DNA from 3 places in the Lysinibacillus sp. NPDC093216 genome. Region 2 is predicted to be linked to each of the others. Evidence: riboswitches for the same ligand, from Rfam matches in the RefSeq annotation. Region 2 holds a riboswitch; each other region holds the start of a gene.
The links. A riboswitch is a leader RNA that binds a small molecule or an ion and turns the genes downstream of it on or off. The one in region 2 is predicted to bind S-adenosylmethionine.
Positions count from the first base shown of each region.

Region 1: another riboswitch for S-adenosylmethionine. It lies ahead of ACQKOG_RS21220 (methionine ABC transporter ATP-binding protein); the one in region 2 lies ahead of ACQKOG_RS04165 (Na+/H+ antiporter NhaC family protein).
Region 3: another riboswitch for S-adenosylmethionine. It lies ahead of metK (methionine adenosyltransferase); the one in region 2 lies ahead of ACQKOG_RS04165 (Na+/H+ antiporter NhaC family protein).

Region 1 covers NZ_JBNNVB010000025.1:26,728-31,792, reverse strand. The annotation lists gene gcvH (glycine cleavage system protein GcvH) at 1-362, shown strand, start outside; gene ACQKOG_RS21230 (toprim domain-containing protein) at 744-1,085, shown strand; gene ACQKOG_RS21225 (thioredoxin family protein) at 1,102-1,404, shown strand; SAM riboswitch class I at 1,469-1,573, shown strand; gene ACQKOG_RS21220 (methionine ABC transporter ATP-binding protein) at 1,894-2,922, shown strand; gene ACQKOG_RS21215 (methionine ABC transporter permease) at 2,912-3,580, shown strand; gene ACQKOG_RS21210 (MetQ/NlpA family ABC transporter substrate-binding protein) at 3,668-4,516, shown strand; gene ACQKOG_RS21205 (response regulator) at 5,049-5,065, shown strand, end outside.
Region 2 covers NZ_JBNNVB010000002.1:349,528-354,592, reverse strand. The annotation lists gene ACQKOG_RS04190 (ABC transporter ATP-binding protein) at 1-284, opposite strand, end outside; gene ACQKOG_RS04185 (VOC family protein) at 850-1,275, shown strand; gene crcB (fluoride efflux transporter CrcB) at 1,824-2,186, shown strand; gene crcB (fluoride efflux transporter CrcB) at 2,183-2,512, shown strand; gene ACQKOG_RS04170 (hypothetical protein) at 2,543-2,890, shown strand; SAM riboswitch class I at 3,129-3,236, shown strand; gene ACQKOG_RS04165 (Na+/H+ antiporter NhaC family protein) at 3,345-4,625, shown strand.
Region 3 covers NZ_JBNNVB010000031.1:27,574-32,638, reverse strand. The annotation lists gene pckA (phosphoenolpyruvate carboxykinase (ATP)) at 15-1,601, opposite strand; SAM riboswitch class I at 2,374-2,493, shown strand; gene metK (methionine adenosyltransferase) at 2,854-4,050, shown strand; gene ACQKOG_RS23305 (gamma carbonic anhydrase family protein) at 4,209-4,727, opposite strand; gene ACQKOG_RS23300 (alpha/beta hydrolase) at 4,864-5,065, shown strand, end outside.

The DNA of each region.
Region 1 (5,065 bases), on a different contig from region 2:
TACGTTACTCTGAAGAGCACGAATGGGTAAAAGTAGAAGATGGTAAAGTACGTATCGGTATTTCTCATTTCGCACAAGCTGAACTTGGAGATATCGTTTTCGTTGAACTTCCACAAGTTGGCGACGAAATCAAAACTGATGATCCATTCGGTAGCGTAGAATCTGTTAAAACAGTTTCTGAATTATACGCACCAATCTCAGGTACAGTAGTTGAAGTAAATGCAGATTTAGAAGATAGCCCAGAATTCGTTAATGAATCACCATATGAAAAAGCATGGATGATCGTTGTAGAGCCTGCTGATGCTTCAGAAATTGACAAGCTTATGACAGCTGAGCAATACGAAGAAATGATTGCAGAATAAGACAAGCCTTTAACTTCTTTCAGCGAGTGTTCAAACATCAGCTAAAAGAAGTTAAAGCCTCCGGCGGATGTCATGGAATCGGAAAGGAGTGTTTAGATGATGTTAGCCTAAGATCATCGCATCCATGCGATAACGGCTAACTAACCTGCGTCGTGCAGGCCTAAGCACAAAGCCGATTCCTGACGCGATTATGTCGAGGCATAATTGATCAGAAAAACGTCGGAAACTACCGACGTTTTTTTTTATCTTAACCATCCTGCCACTATAGTTGGTAAGGTAAATGCAAGTATATTCCCTTATTAATAGGTATCTAACTGTATCAACGACAAGGTTTGTTGATATAATGAATTATAAGGGATATGTCTAAATGGGGGTGGCGTGATGTTCGAGGGAAAATGCTTAATTGTCGAAGGCCGATCGGATAAACTTCAAATCGAACCTATTTTAAATGAAGACGTAAAAATACTTTGTACAAATGGTACAATTGGTGTGCATCAATTAGAAGAGCTACTCGACCCATATGAGGGTTGTGAGCTTTATACATTTTTTGATGCAGATACATCAGGTAATAAGCTACGGGCATTAATGGACAGACATTATCCAGAGGCTGAGCATTTACGTACGATGCCAACATATAAGGAAGTTGAGACAACTCCGAGGAAAGTGCTAGCGGCGATATTGCTTCGTGCACATTTCTCAATCCATAATGAATATATTTTGTAAGGTTGCGTGAAAAAAGATGGAAGAATGGTCAAAAGAGCAGTGGAACACGGCTATCCAGTCCGGTGAAAAGGCTGCCTTTTATTTATATACGCCAATGTGTGGAACGTGCGCAGTTGCATCGAAAATGATGGCGGTTATTAAGCAATTGCTGCCACAGCTACAGATTGGTAAGGCGAATATTAATTTTATAGAGCAAATAGCTTATGATAATAAAATCGAAAGTGTACCATGTTTACTCGTATGTGAAGGCGGAGAAGTGATAGAAAAGGTTTATGCCTTCCAATCCGTACCATATTTATACGAATTGTTAAAAAACTAATTGACTGAATATTAATCACATGGTAAAGTAACAAATATATTAAAAAAACAATAAATATATCGAACTCTTATAAAGAGCGGCGGAGGGAAGTGCCCTATGAAGCCCGGCAACCATCACAAACGTGAAAAGGTGCCAAATCACCCAAAGATTTATCTTTGACAGATGAGAGAACGGTTTAGCGTATATGTACGTGACCCCTTCTACTTGTCTTTAAGTGAAGGGGTTTTTTAATTTCTTTCAGCGGGTGTCCTGGAATCGAAAAGGAGTGCTTAGAGGATGTTAGCCTAAAACCATCGCATCCATGCGATAATGGCTAACTGACCTGCATCGGTGCTGCTGTTGCTGCGTTAGCACTACGCTTTCGCGCAAAAAACATCTGCAGGCCTAAGCACAAAGCCGATTCCGGACGTAATGTTTATCTGTGCGAAAGCGAAGCGACAGCAACAATTATGCCGAGGCATAATTGATATAAGAAAAGGAGAATTCGCTATGATCAATCTTCAAAATATTACGAAGAAATACAAAACTACGAATGGCGAATTAACAGCAGTTAAAGACGTCAACCTTTCTATTAATAAAGGTGAAATTTTCGGCATTATCGGCTATAGTGGCGCTGGTAAAAGTACAATGATTCGTTTGTTAAATGGTTTAGAAAAGCCTACATCTGGTACGGTGACGGTTAATAATCAAGAGTTTTCGTCCATAAAGGGGCAAAAGCTTAGGGATGCTAGACAAAAGGTTAGTATGATTTTCCAACATTTCAATTTACTTTGGTCTAGAACTGTTGCAGAAAACATCGCTTTCCCACTAGAAATCGCAGGTGTGCCAAAGGCCAAACGGGAAGCACGTGTGAATGAATTGATTACACTAGTTGGCTTGGAAGGGCGCGAAAAAGCATATCCATCACAACTATCGGGGGGACAAAAACAACGGGTAGGTATCGCTCGTGCACTTGCTAATAATCCAGAGGTATTGTTATGTGATGAGGCAACATCTGCACTCGATCCGGAGACAACAGATGCTATTCTTGATCTACTTGTCGATATTAACGAACGATTAGGTCTAACGATTGTGTTAATCACACATGAAATGCACGTTATCCGTAAGATTTGTCATCGTGTAGCGGTTATGGAAGCTGGTGAAATTGTAGAACGTGGTGAAGTATTACAAGTATTCCAAGCTCCACAAGCAGCCATTACGAAAAAATTCGTTTCTCAAATTACAGATACAAAGGAAACACAGGAAACTGTGGCACAAATTAAAGAAAATTACCCTAATGGACAACTTGTTAAGCTAATCTTTGTAGGAGAAAAAACAGAGCAGCCTGTCATTTCACATCTTGTGAAACAGTTTGATGTAGAAGTAAGTATTGTACATGGTAATATTTCGCAAACGAAAAATGGAGCGTACGGTACACTTATTGTGCAAATTGATGGCTCAGAGGCGAACGTTGCTGCTTCACTGAGTTACTTAAATACAGTCGAAGTACAAACGGAGGTGATTACAAATGCTAACTAGTCTTTTTCCGAATGTCGACTGGGAAAAAATGTGGGACGCTACGTATGAAACATTGTATATGACAACAATTTCTACGGTCATCACATTTATACTTGGATTAGTAATTGGAATCTTATTATTTTTATCAAGTCCCAACCAACTATGGGCCAACAAAATTGTAAACTTTTTAACAGGATCAATCGTTAACATTTTCCGCTCGATTCCATTTATCGTATTGATTATCTTATTAATTCCATTTACGAAATTTTTACTCGGCACAATTCGTGGCGCAGATGCGGCTTTACCAGCATTAATTATTGGAGCTGCACCATTCTATGCGCGAATGGTATTAATCGCCTTACGCGAAATTGATAAAGGTGTTATTGAAGCGGCTCGTTCAATGGGTGCCAAAACGTCAACGATTATTTGGAAAGTATTAATTCCCGAATCGTTACCAGCGCTTATTTCTGGTCTTACTGTAACTGCTGTAGCACTTGTTGGTTATACTGCGATGGCAGGTATTATCGGCGCAGGTGGTCTAGGAAACTTAGCATTCTTAGATGGTTTCCAACGTAATCGCACAGATGTAACTTTAATGGCAACTATTTTAATCTTAATAGTAGTATTTATTATTCAATGGATTGGCGACTTAATTACAACCAAAACAGATAAACGCTAAAAAGAGCATCATACTATGAACATCTAAAAGGTTATCTCGGTTTCATACCGCTAACATATTTTATATAGGAAAAGGGAGAGTAATAAAATGAAGAAGTTATTAACAGGATTATTTTTATCTGTATTAGTACTAGCTCTAGCCGCTTGTGGTGCTGGTAAAAAAGAAGAAAAAAGCTCATCATCTGATGCTGGTGATAGTAAAGAGAATGTAACATTAACAGTAGGTGCTTCTAATACACCACATGCTGTTATTTTAGAAAAAGCAAAACCGATTTTAGCTAAAGAAGGTATCGATCTTAAAATTGAAACATATCAAGATTATGTATTACCAAACCAAGATTTAGAATCTGGCGAAATTGATGCAAACTATTTCCAACACATCCCTTATTTAGAGAAGGAAATTAAAGAAAAGGGTTATGATTTTGTAAACGCTGGTGGTATTCATATTGAACCAATCGGTATTTACTCTAAAAAATATAAATCTCTTGAGGATCTTCCAGAAGGTGCAATAATTTTACTTTCTAGCTCAGTTGCAGATCACGGACGTATGCTTTCATTATTAGAAGCTAAGGGCTTAATTAAACTTAAGGATGGAGTAAATAAAACATCTGCTGAACTTAAGGATATTGTAGAAAATACTAAAAACTTCAAATTCGATGCAAATACAGCTCCTGAAATGCTTGTACAAATGTATGAAAATAATGAAGGTGATGCAGTTCTTATCAATTCTAACTACGCAATCGATAACGGCTTAAATCCATTGAAAGATGCAATTTCTCTTGAAGATAAAGAATCTCCATATGTAAACATTATCGCTGTACGTGCTGGTGATGAAACAAAACGAGAAATTAAAAAATTAATAGAAGTATTAAAATCTAAAGAAATCCAAGACTTCATTATTGAAGAGTGGAAAGGCTCAGTTGTACCAGTAAAATAAAATGTATCGAAAAAAGGGTATGTAAGTATGACAGCTTACACACCCTTTTTGCTTGTCTACAAAAGAATAAAACAAATGTAATGATCACGCAGAGTTGGTGCTTTCCACGGTTTTGGCTTCAATCTCCTCGTCACTACGTTCCTGCGGGGCTTTCAATGCAAGCCCATTCCACAGAAGTCGCCACTCTCTACAGAGGTTGTCAAAAAAACACTATGTAATTTTATATCAAAATAGTGTTTATCTACAGTTTGAAAGGGTATGTAAGTATTAAAGCTTGCATTCCCTTTTTTTTCTTGTTTAAAAAAGGATGTCTATTATCAGAAAAGTATAACATTTTTATCGAAAAGGGTCTTCTTTTGTGTTTTATAGCAAAAATATAATATATTTTAAAAGTGACTGATTTACCAAATATTTTATATAGAAATTGATTAGTGATCTTTATTACTATAGTTGTTGTGTTTATAAATCGAAAAAGTGCTAGAAAACATGAAAGAAAATCAAATATTTCTTACATCAACTGGAGTGAACACCAATGAATAAATTAATCAT
Region 2 (5,065 bases):
CGACGTAAAATTTTCTCTAAGTTAATAGCCCCTTCAAATAATCTGAATTGCCACACAAAATTAAGGGCATAACCCCCAATAATGATACACACGAAAATCAAAATATACTTCGTTAAAATAGCTGGTGTCATTTCTCCAGCAGTCAATATATCAATAATTGACCCTAGTAAATACGGTGGAACAACTTCTAAGCCACTCGCAATCATTAATAGCACGACAGCTATAGAATATTGCTTCCAATATTTCTTAAAAAACCAGCCTAATTTACTTAAAACATCAAACATACGTTATAACCTTCTTTCTCTAGTGCTGTTAAAGCTGTGCTACCCACTATCCAGAAATACCTTGATGAAAATCATTTTTTGTACTTTGTTTCGCATACACATGCACTCCTTTTTCATTGTCACTACAACCCTTTTTTGCAACAAAAAAGACACATACCCAAAAAAAGAGCATGTGTCTCTTCATAAAAGGTCAGGAGTTACCCATGCCCTTTATTTGCAACGCAAAATAAAAAAGTTAGAAGACATGGACAATGTATGCAGTTGTGCTTTGATATGATACTGGTAAAATTAACATCGTCATGCCCTCCTCTACTTAAGATTGTTATAGTGTTCTTGAAGATTATCACACTTTAGAAATATTTGTCAACCAACTAACTGTTATTTTTTACGTTTTTCAGGAAATAATTAACGCTTTAAAGCAATGAATTACTACAATTACAATCTTGGAACAAAGTAAACTAGGCACCTTAAATTTAGAATTTCAAACCTATAACTTTTTGTATTGACTTTAACGCAACGTAAGCCTTTATGGTTAGTTTGTATGAACCTAAAGGAGGAAATAAACATGAATGAATTTTATCAAATGCCCTTATTCGTAAAGCTAAAAGTAAGCAATATTGAAAAATCAAAGGAATGGTATGCAAACGTACTCAATTTCAATTCGGTATTTGATTTCCCAGATGCGAACGGAACAACTTCCATGACACATTTGAGAGGAGCCAAGTATCAAGATTTAATGTTATTAAAGGATGAAGAAGTCAGCACTTCTAACTCTGTCATTATTAATGTTTTCTCTAATAATATTCATAGTATTTATCTGGCTGCACTAGAAAATAAAACGAAAATCATTCAACAGCCGACAGTTCAACCATGGAATGCAAAAGAATTAACGATAGAAGATCCAGATGGTTATGTTTTTACAATAACTGAAAGTGTCGATTCCAATAAAGACTTCGATACTGTCATTGACAATGTTAATAATCAATCATAGTAATAAATTATGACATGATTGCAACAGCAGAAACAAGTTCATCTGTTACACTACTTGTGTGAAGCAGATGCTATATGTATACACGTGCGATGGCAGAGTGGCTAAAAGAATCAAGTTCCTTTTACGATGAAGGAAATAAAATCGGTAAGAAGTGTCCTTGATTCCTACAAATAGACAATACGATTGGCTGTGTTAACTAATTAACCTTTACTACTACTCCAACATTTACTATTATGGTTTGCCGCAGTTAAACGAAATAATAGAAACTGTCTTTATTTTCAAGAAGAGCGAAAGTCAACAATCTTCTATTTTTCAATTAAAACATGTTATTGAAACATCGCTGGAAGACCCTGTCGAACAAAGCTAGTTCGATAGGGTCCAAATCAATTTATCGGAACAATTTCAAGGTTTATCGCCCTAATTTTTAAATTTATCGCCTAACTTTTTTAATTTATCACCCAACTTTAATTTAACGCCTAACTATTATCTAAAATGGGTATCTCATGATACACTTTTTAATATAGACATTTTAATAAGGAGTCTTTACTTTGAAATCATTTTTAGCTGTTGGAATCGGCGGATTTTTGGGTGCCATCTGTCGATATAGCCTTGGTCTAGTACTTTCAAATAACGGTGGTTTTCCATTTGCGACACTTTGTATGAACTTAATTGGCTGCTTTTGTTTAGCATGGCTATTTACAACGTTTACAAAGCGAACACCTGTTATTATAGGAATTGGTACTGGCTTTTTTGGTGCTTTTACAACCTTTTCAACATTTTCTTTAGAAACGCTATTACTTTTGCAGGATAGTAAATGGCTACAAGCCGTTCTTTATATTTTTGTAAGTGTTTTTGGCGGTTTAGCTTGTGCATGGCTAGGATTTAAACTAGCAAAGGGGCGCTTCGTATGATAATGATTGGTATCGGTGGATTTTTGGGTGCACTAACAAGATTTTATCTAGGAAGATTGATTGTCCATACATACCCATGGGCAACATTTTTTATTAATATAACGGGTTCTTTTGCACTTGGCTTTCTATTTGCATTACATCCAAATGATTGGATTTGGCAGTTTATAGGGCTTGGTTTTTTAGGAGCATATACGACCTTTTCAACATTTGGTTTTGAATGTTTGCAACTCTTAGAGCAGAAAAAATGGAGGCAAGCGATTATTTATATATGCACTACAGTTTTATTCGGTTTACTTTTCGCGGCACTTGGCTTTGTCCTTGTGTAGCAGCATTTTTGAAATACTAGAGGTGATTTTTTGACACAGCCGTCCATTGAACAATTACAAGCGCTCGAAGCTGAAATTGAACAAACATTATATACTTTAATCGACTTAGAACTAGAAGAAAACTTTCCAGAAATGAATACTCGCTTTGCACAATTACTTGCAAAGGTTCAGGCTACTCAGTTAATTGATTATAAACTTGACGTCCTCGTTGATTCTCAAGGATTGGCAACAGAAACCTGCACTCTACTACAAAGTTTAATAGAAGCAAAGGCTAGACCACAAAAAAGACAACGCCTCCTAACACATCGTATGATTTTAAAAATATGGCTACGTAAAAATCAACGCTTTATGACGGAATTTTTACCACAAATGTTTTAGGTGAGGCGCCCCTCCAATTCTAAGGGCGCCTCCTTTTTCCCCCTTTCAGTTGTTAAATCAAGTTGTGCTGCGTAAAAACAGCGACACCAAAAATTCACGCTTTCCTATCCTCTAAACCTCTTACTTGTTCAATTTCCTTAATTAATATAGCTTTTAAACCAAGCTTGATTAAAAATATGTTGCAAAAATCGACTTTTTATTATAATATTTATTATTGTGAAAAAAATAATATATTTGCTTCTTATCAAGAGAGATGGAGGGACTGGCCCGATGAAATCTCGGCAGCGGAACTTATGATTTAAGTTACTGTGCCAAATCCAGCAGGCAAAGGCTTGATAGATAAGAGGAGTGTTTTATAGATATAAGGCCTCTTCTTGTTGTTACAAGAAGAGGCCTTTTTATCGTAAAAAGAATGGACAAAAGACGTGTCCAATTTTATTTTTTGGAGGTAGACATGAAGAAAGAGAATCCATGGGCGCTGATCCCATTTGTTGTTTTTTTAATTTTATTTATTGGTTCAGGGGTTATTACAGGTGATTTTTACGCCTTCCCTGTCATTGTAGCCATTTCTATTTCAGGCGCTGTGGCTTTGGCAATGAATCGAAAAGAATCGTTTGCGCAAAAGGTTGATATTTTTTGCAAAGGCGCAGGAAACTTAAATGTCATGCTGATGGTCATTATTTTTCTCTTGGCTGGTGCCTTTTCAGCGGTAGCAAAAGGCATGGGGGCAGTGGACTCCACTGTAAACTTTGCTTTATCGGTCGTTCCGCCAAACTTACTTGTCGTAGGCTTGTTCATCATCGCCTGCTTTATCTCCCTATCAATGGGTACATCGGTGGGAACGATTGTTGCACTGGCTCCAATTGGAGTTGGGATAAGCGAGCATATCGACCTTTCCATGGCTTTAGTAATGGCAGCGATTGTTGGCGGTTCGATGTTTGGCGATAATTTATCTTTTATTTCAGATACAACAATTACTGCCGTTCGTTCACAAGGTGCACAAATGAAGGATAAATTTAAGGTGAATTTTTGGATTGTGTTGCCGGCAGCTATTGTAACGAGCCTTATTTTAGGAGTTATCACAATGGGTGAAACTGCACAAGTGGAGCATTTAAGCTATAGTTGGGTAAAAATTGTTCCCTATGTTTTGGTTATTATTTTAGCGTTAGCTGGAATGAATGTTTTCCTTGTTCTGGCATCTGGGATTGTTCTTGCCGGGGCTGTTGGCTTAGCGGATGGCAGCTATCACTTAATGAGCCTTTTTCAAAAGATCGGCGAAGGAATGTCAGGCATGTATGAAATGGCATTCCTTGCGATATTAATAGCTGGAATGGTGGAGGTTATTAAGTTTAACGGAGGGATTGACTTTCTACTTCACCTTGCAACAAAAAGGATTAAATCGAAAAAAGGTGCTGAATTTGGCATTGCCGGCCTAGTGGGTTTAACAAATTTATCTACGGCCAATAATACGATTGCTATTTTAATTGCTGGTCCACTTGCAAAAAATATTGCTGAACAGTATGAGATTGAGCCGAGAAAATCCGCAAGTATATTAGATATTTTCTCCTGTACGATCCAAGGTCTACTGCCATACGGAGCCCAATTCCTGGCAGCCGCAAGCGTAGCCGGAATATCGCCAGTGAGCATGCTGCAATACTCTTTCTATCCAGTCCTTATAGGAATTTGCGGAACCATTGCTATCCTCATCGGATACCCGAAAGAAAAGAAAGCCTGAGCTTCATCACTTAAAAAAAAATATTGTTTTACCATTAAAATAATCCAATTGTTTTGAAAGAAATAATCAAAACGATTGGATTTTTTATTTGAGGCTATTCATTTTTTGTGATAGAGATAATACTTAAAAGTTACAATTACACTTTCTCATTAGTTATTTCGTAGCGTCTATATTTGAACATAAATCCAATTCCAAGAATAGGTCCAATCGCTAATATTGTAAAGATCCACTCCCATCCAATGATCCTCAGTATAATAGGGATTAGATTTATTGAAAATATAGTAAGTAAGAAACCAATACACATTTGAAAAGTAAGGGCTGTACCTACATAATCAACCTCGGCTATGTCTGAAACTAACCTTCCTAAAAACAAAATCATTCTTTGATCTATACGAAAAGGTTGGATTGTCATTTACACAAAATTATTGACTGTCCCTTGA
Region 3 (5,065 bases), on a different contig from region 2:
CTTTGCTTAATGAATTATTTTAATGGACCGCCAAGTTTAGTGATAGCTTCAGAAACATTTGAGAATTTCTTGAAGTTTTCGTTGAATAAACCAGCAAGTTCAGAAGCTTTTTTATCATAAGCAGCTTTATCTGCCCATGCATCACGAGGATTAAGCACTTCAGTTGGTACACCTTCAATAGAAGTTGGAATGTTTAAACCGAATACTGAATCTTGAATTGTTTCAACATTAGCTAATTTGCCGTCAATTGCAGCACGTACCATTGTACGAGTGTAAGAAAGCTTCATACGGCTACCAGTTCCGTATTCGCCACCAGTCCAACCAGTGTTCACTAAGTATACTTGTGCACCGTGCTCGTCAATTTTTTGACCTAACATTTCAGCATAAACTGTTGCTGGAAGTGGAAGGAATGGAGAACCGAAGCAAGTTGAGAATACTGGTTCTGGCTCCGTTACACCACGTTCTGTACCAGCAAGTTTAGATGTGAAACCGCTTAGGAAGTGGTACATTGCTTGCTCTTTTGTTAATTTACTGATTGGAGGTAATACACCAAATGCATCAGCTGTTAAGAAGATGATTGTTTTTGGGTGACCTGCAACAGATGGATCAACAATATTTTCAATGTATTGAATTGGATAAGCTACACGCGTATTTTCTGTTAATGAACCATCATCATAGTCACAAACTCGAGTTTCTGGATCAACAGCTACGTTTTCTAGTACAGAACCGAAGCGGATTGCGTTGTAGATTTCTGGTTCTTTTTCAGAAGAAAGGTTAATTGTTTTTGCATAGCAACCGCCCTCAATGTTGAATACACCGTTATCAGACCAACCATGTTCATCGTCACCGATAAGCTTACGATCAGGATCAGCTGATAAAGTTGTTTTACCAGTACCAGATAAACCGAAGAATAATGCAACATCACCAGCTTCACCAACGTTTGCTGAGCAATGCATTGAAAGGATGCCTTGTTGTGGTAACAAGTAGTTCATAATACCAAAAATAGATTTTTTGATTTCACCAGCGTATTCAGTACCACCGATTAGGATAATTTTCTTTTCAAGTGATACAATGATGAATGTTTCAGAAGCAGTGCCATCAATAGCAGGATCTGCTTTAAAGTTAGGAGCTGAAATAACTGTGAAGTCAGCAACATGAGAAGCTAATTCTTCTTTAGTTGGACGGATAAATAATTGATGGGCGAAAAGATTGTGCCAAGCATATTCATTGATTACTTGGATGCTTAATTGCGAATCTTTGTCAGCACCAGCAAAGCCTTTGAATACGAATAATTCGTCACGTTCTTTTAAATATTTTACTACTTTTACATATAAGTTATCGAACACTTCAGAAGAAATTGGTCGGTTAACTTTGCCCCAGTCAATTTTATCCTTTGTGCTATCTTCTTCTACCGTATATTTATCTTTAGGTGAACGACCAGTGTATTTGCCAGTTTCTGCACGAACTGCGCCATCTACTGTTAACATAGCTTCACCACGAGAAGTAGCCTTTTCAGCTAATTGTGGTACTGAAAGTTGAACATTAATGTTACCGCCGCTTAATAATTCCTTCAGTTCGTTTGCAATTTCTACTGAATTCATCGATTAAATACCATCCTTTTTTATAGTATTCCCTAGAGTTTGAGGGAGATTTTCTTAATTTCAAAAATAGTATAACACAATTGCTTAAATAATCTATACTAATTCAGAAATTATTTTTCAGATTTTATTACTTTTCAAGAAAACGACAAAAAGTAAATTGATTTGTTTTGATAATGCTTTTTACCCTATTTATAATAAGTGATCACACATTCACTTTCGACACAGCAAAAATTGTGTTTGGAAGCTTTGGGCTAACATGGGGTTCGCACAGGATGTGAAGTTTTAGCTTGCTTTTTATTAGTTGGAGCTTGTCTTCGACTGAAAAGGGGCTACAATCATATTCATCCACCACATGTTCTGTAGCTAACGCTTTGCTTTTGCTACAAAATGTGCTGTAAAGGGTTACACATATGTTAACACATGATGTAAGGTGGAGAGTAGGGATTATTTTGTTTTAAATTACAGTATAATCCAAATTTGTTTCTATATAAATCCCATACTTTCTTTATAAGAATACAATCAATTATGTCTTGGCATAATTGTAACTGTCGCTTTACTTTCGCTACAGATAAACAATGCGTCCGGAATCTGCTTTGTGCTTGGGCCTGACAATGTTTTTTGCGCGAAAGTGTAGCGTCAGCAAAGGGTTTTAGTCTGTGCGAAAGCGAAGCGACAGCAACAGCAACAGCACGATGTTGGACACCCGCTGAAAGAAGTTAAAAATATTTGACAATGTTCGACCTTTTACGTATTATGAGATATTGAACGGATACTCTTATCCCGAGCTGGTGGAGGGTCAGGCCCTGTGAAACCCGGCAACCTGCATGAACTATTTCACGACATGCGCTGGTGCCAATCTGATGCAAGGGGAAACTCCCTTGAACGATAAGAGTGAAAGGTTACGAAGTCATTATTCCTTTCCTCATGTTAAGTAAGCGTGAGAAAAGGATTTTTTTATTGTTAAAAACGAATTAAAGGTAAGTATACAGTCCTTTCCTTATTATAATGACGGATCTTTCAAAAATCCTCGTGTTAAAAGCAGCAGCTGTTTATTTGTGCGGAAGCGTAGTGACAGCAACAACTGTTTTACTGTGCGAAAGTGCAATGACAGCAACAAATGTTTACTGTGCGAAAGTGCAACGACAGCAACAACGGCTTGAGAGTTCAATCCTTAGGGGCGAACTTGACATGGGTAATGAGTACCGTATTAATTCGCAAATATTATTTGTAAAAGTAATAGGAGGAAAATCAAATGACAAACCGTCGACTGTTTACATCAGAAAGTGTAACAGAAGGACATCCAGACAAAATTTGTGACCAAATCTCGGATGCCATTTTAGATGCTATTTTAGCAGAAGATCCAAACGCGCGTGTAGCGTGTGAAACAACAGTAACAACAGGCTTAGCATTAGTAGCAGGAGAAATTACTACTTCTACTTATGTAGATATTAAAGGTATCGTTCGTGATACTGTAGCAGAAATCGGTTATACACGTGGGAAATACGGCTTTGATGCTGAAAACCTAGCAGTTCTTGTTGCTATTGGCGAGCAATCACCTGATATTGCTCAAGGTGTTGACCAAGCATTAGAGGCGCGTGAAGGCTCTATGACAGACGCTGACATTGAAGCAATTGGCGCAGGTGACCAAGGTTTAATGTTCGGTTATGCATGTAACGAAACGCCAGAGCTTATGCCATTACCAATTAGTTTAGCGCATAAATTAGCTCGTCGTTTAACGGAAGTACGTAAATCTGGTGAACTAGCATATTTACGTCCAGATGGAAAAACGCAAGTAACGGTTGAATATGATGAAAACAATGTACCAGTACGCGTTGATACGATTGTAATTTCAACACAGCATGATGAAGAAGCTACACTTGAGCAAATTCAAGCAGACTTAAAAGAATTCGTTATTGCTCCAGTTGTTCCAAGTGAATTACTAGATGCCGATACTAAATATTTCATCAACCCAACTGGCCGATTCGTAATTGGTGGTCCTAAAGGGGATGCTGGTCTAACTGGACGTAAAATCATCGTTGATACATACGGTGGCTATGCACGTCATGGTGGAGGTGCTTTCTCAGGTAAGGACGCAACTAAGGTAGACCGTTCAGCGGCATATGCAGCACGCTATGTGGCAAAAAATATCGTAGCAGCTGGTTTAGCTGATCGAGCTGAAGTACAACTAGCTTATGCGATTGGTGTTGCTCAACCTGTATCTATTGCAGTTGATACATTTGGAACAGGAAAAGTTACGGAAAGTGAAATTGTAAAATGGGTACGCGAGCTATTCGATCTACGCCCAGCGGGGATTATTAAAATGCTAAACCTTCGTCGTCCTATTTATAAGCAAACTGCCGCATATGGCCACTTCGGTCGTACAGATTTAAATGTACCTTGGGAACAAACAGACAAAGCTGACGCATTAAAAGAAAAAGCAGGTTTATAAACTATTCAGCTAAAGCAATGAAGTAGCTGGGGAAATATTTTAAAATACTATTACAGAAAGGGGCTTAACATTAATTTAGCCCCTTTCGCTGTTTTTTAACGAAAAAAATAAGCTCCTATATTGCTCGGTTGCCCAAGCAATCGTGGAGCTGCTTTACATTAATTTTTTGGTTGAAGAGATTTATAGTATTGACCCTTTTCTACATATTCACGTATGATGCGTTCCATATCTTCTTTATCTTCATCGTTTAATTCTCTTACAACCTTTGCAGGACGGCCTAGTGCTAAACTATTTGGAGGAATGACTTTGCCTGGAGGTACTAGACTACCCGCCCCAATGAATGCACCCTCTCCAATCTCCGCTCCGTCTAATACTATAGAGCCCATACCTATTAAGGCTTTTTTTCGAATCGTACAACTATGTAAAGTTACTTGATGTCCAACTGTTACTTCATCTTCAATAATTAGTGGATATTTGGGGCTTTGATGTAAGCAACAGAGGTCTTGAATACTAACTCTTTTTCCTATAATTGTTGGTGATACATCTCCTCGAATAACTGTGTTAAACCAAATTGTTGTTTCAGCACCTATTGTAACGTCGCCGGTAACGGTTGCATAATCAGCAATAAAAACAGAAGGGTCAATATTGGGTTTTTTACCTTTAAATGGATAGATCATGAGGATCGCCTCTTTTCTTTCTTTGATGTAATATTATCGTATCAAATACGCAACTTGATGGAAATATAAAATTAAAATGATCAAGATATTACGATATAATCATTGTGTAATTATTTTTTTAGGAGGACTATGTGAAATGTGGAAATGGGAAGCTGATGGACAAGCAAAGGCTGTGGTTGCTATTCTTCATGGTGCATATGAAAATCACCGTTGGTATGCATGGCTTATAGAAAAACTTAGATTGGAAGGCTTCCACATAGTCATGGGGGATTTACCTAATCATGGAGTAAATGTAGGATATTCAAGTGTTCACGATGAGGATTTTAAAGAATACAACA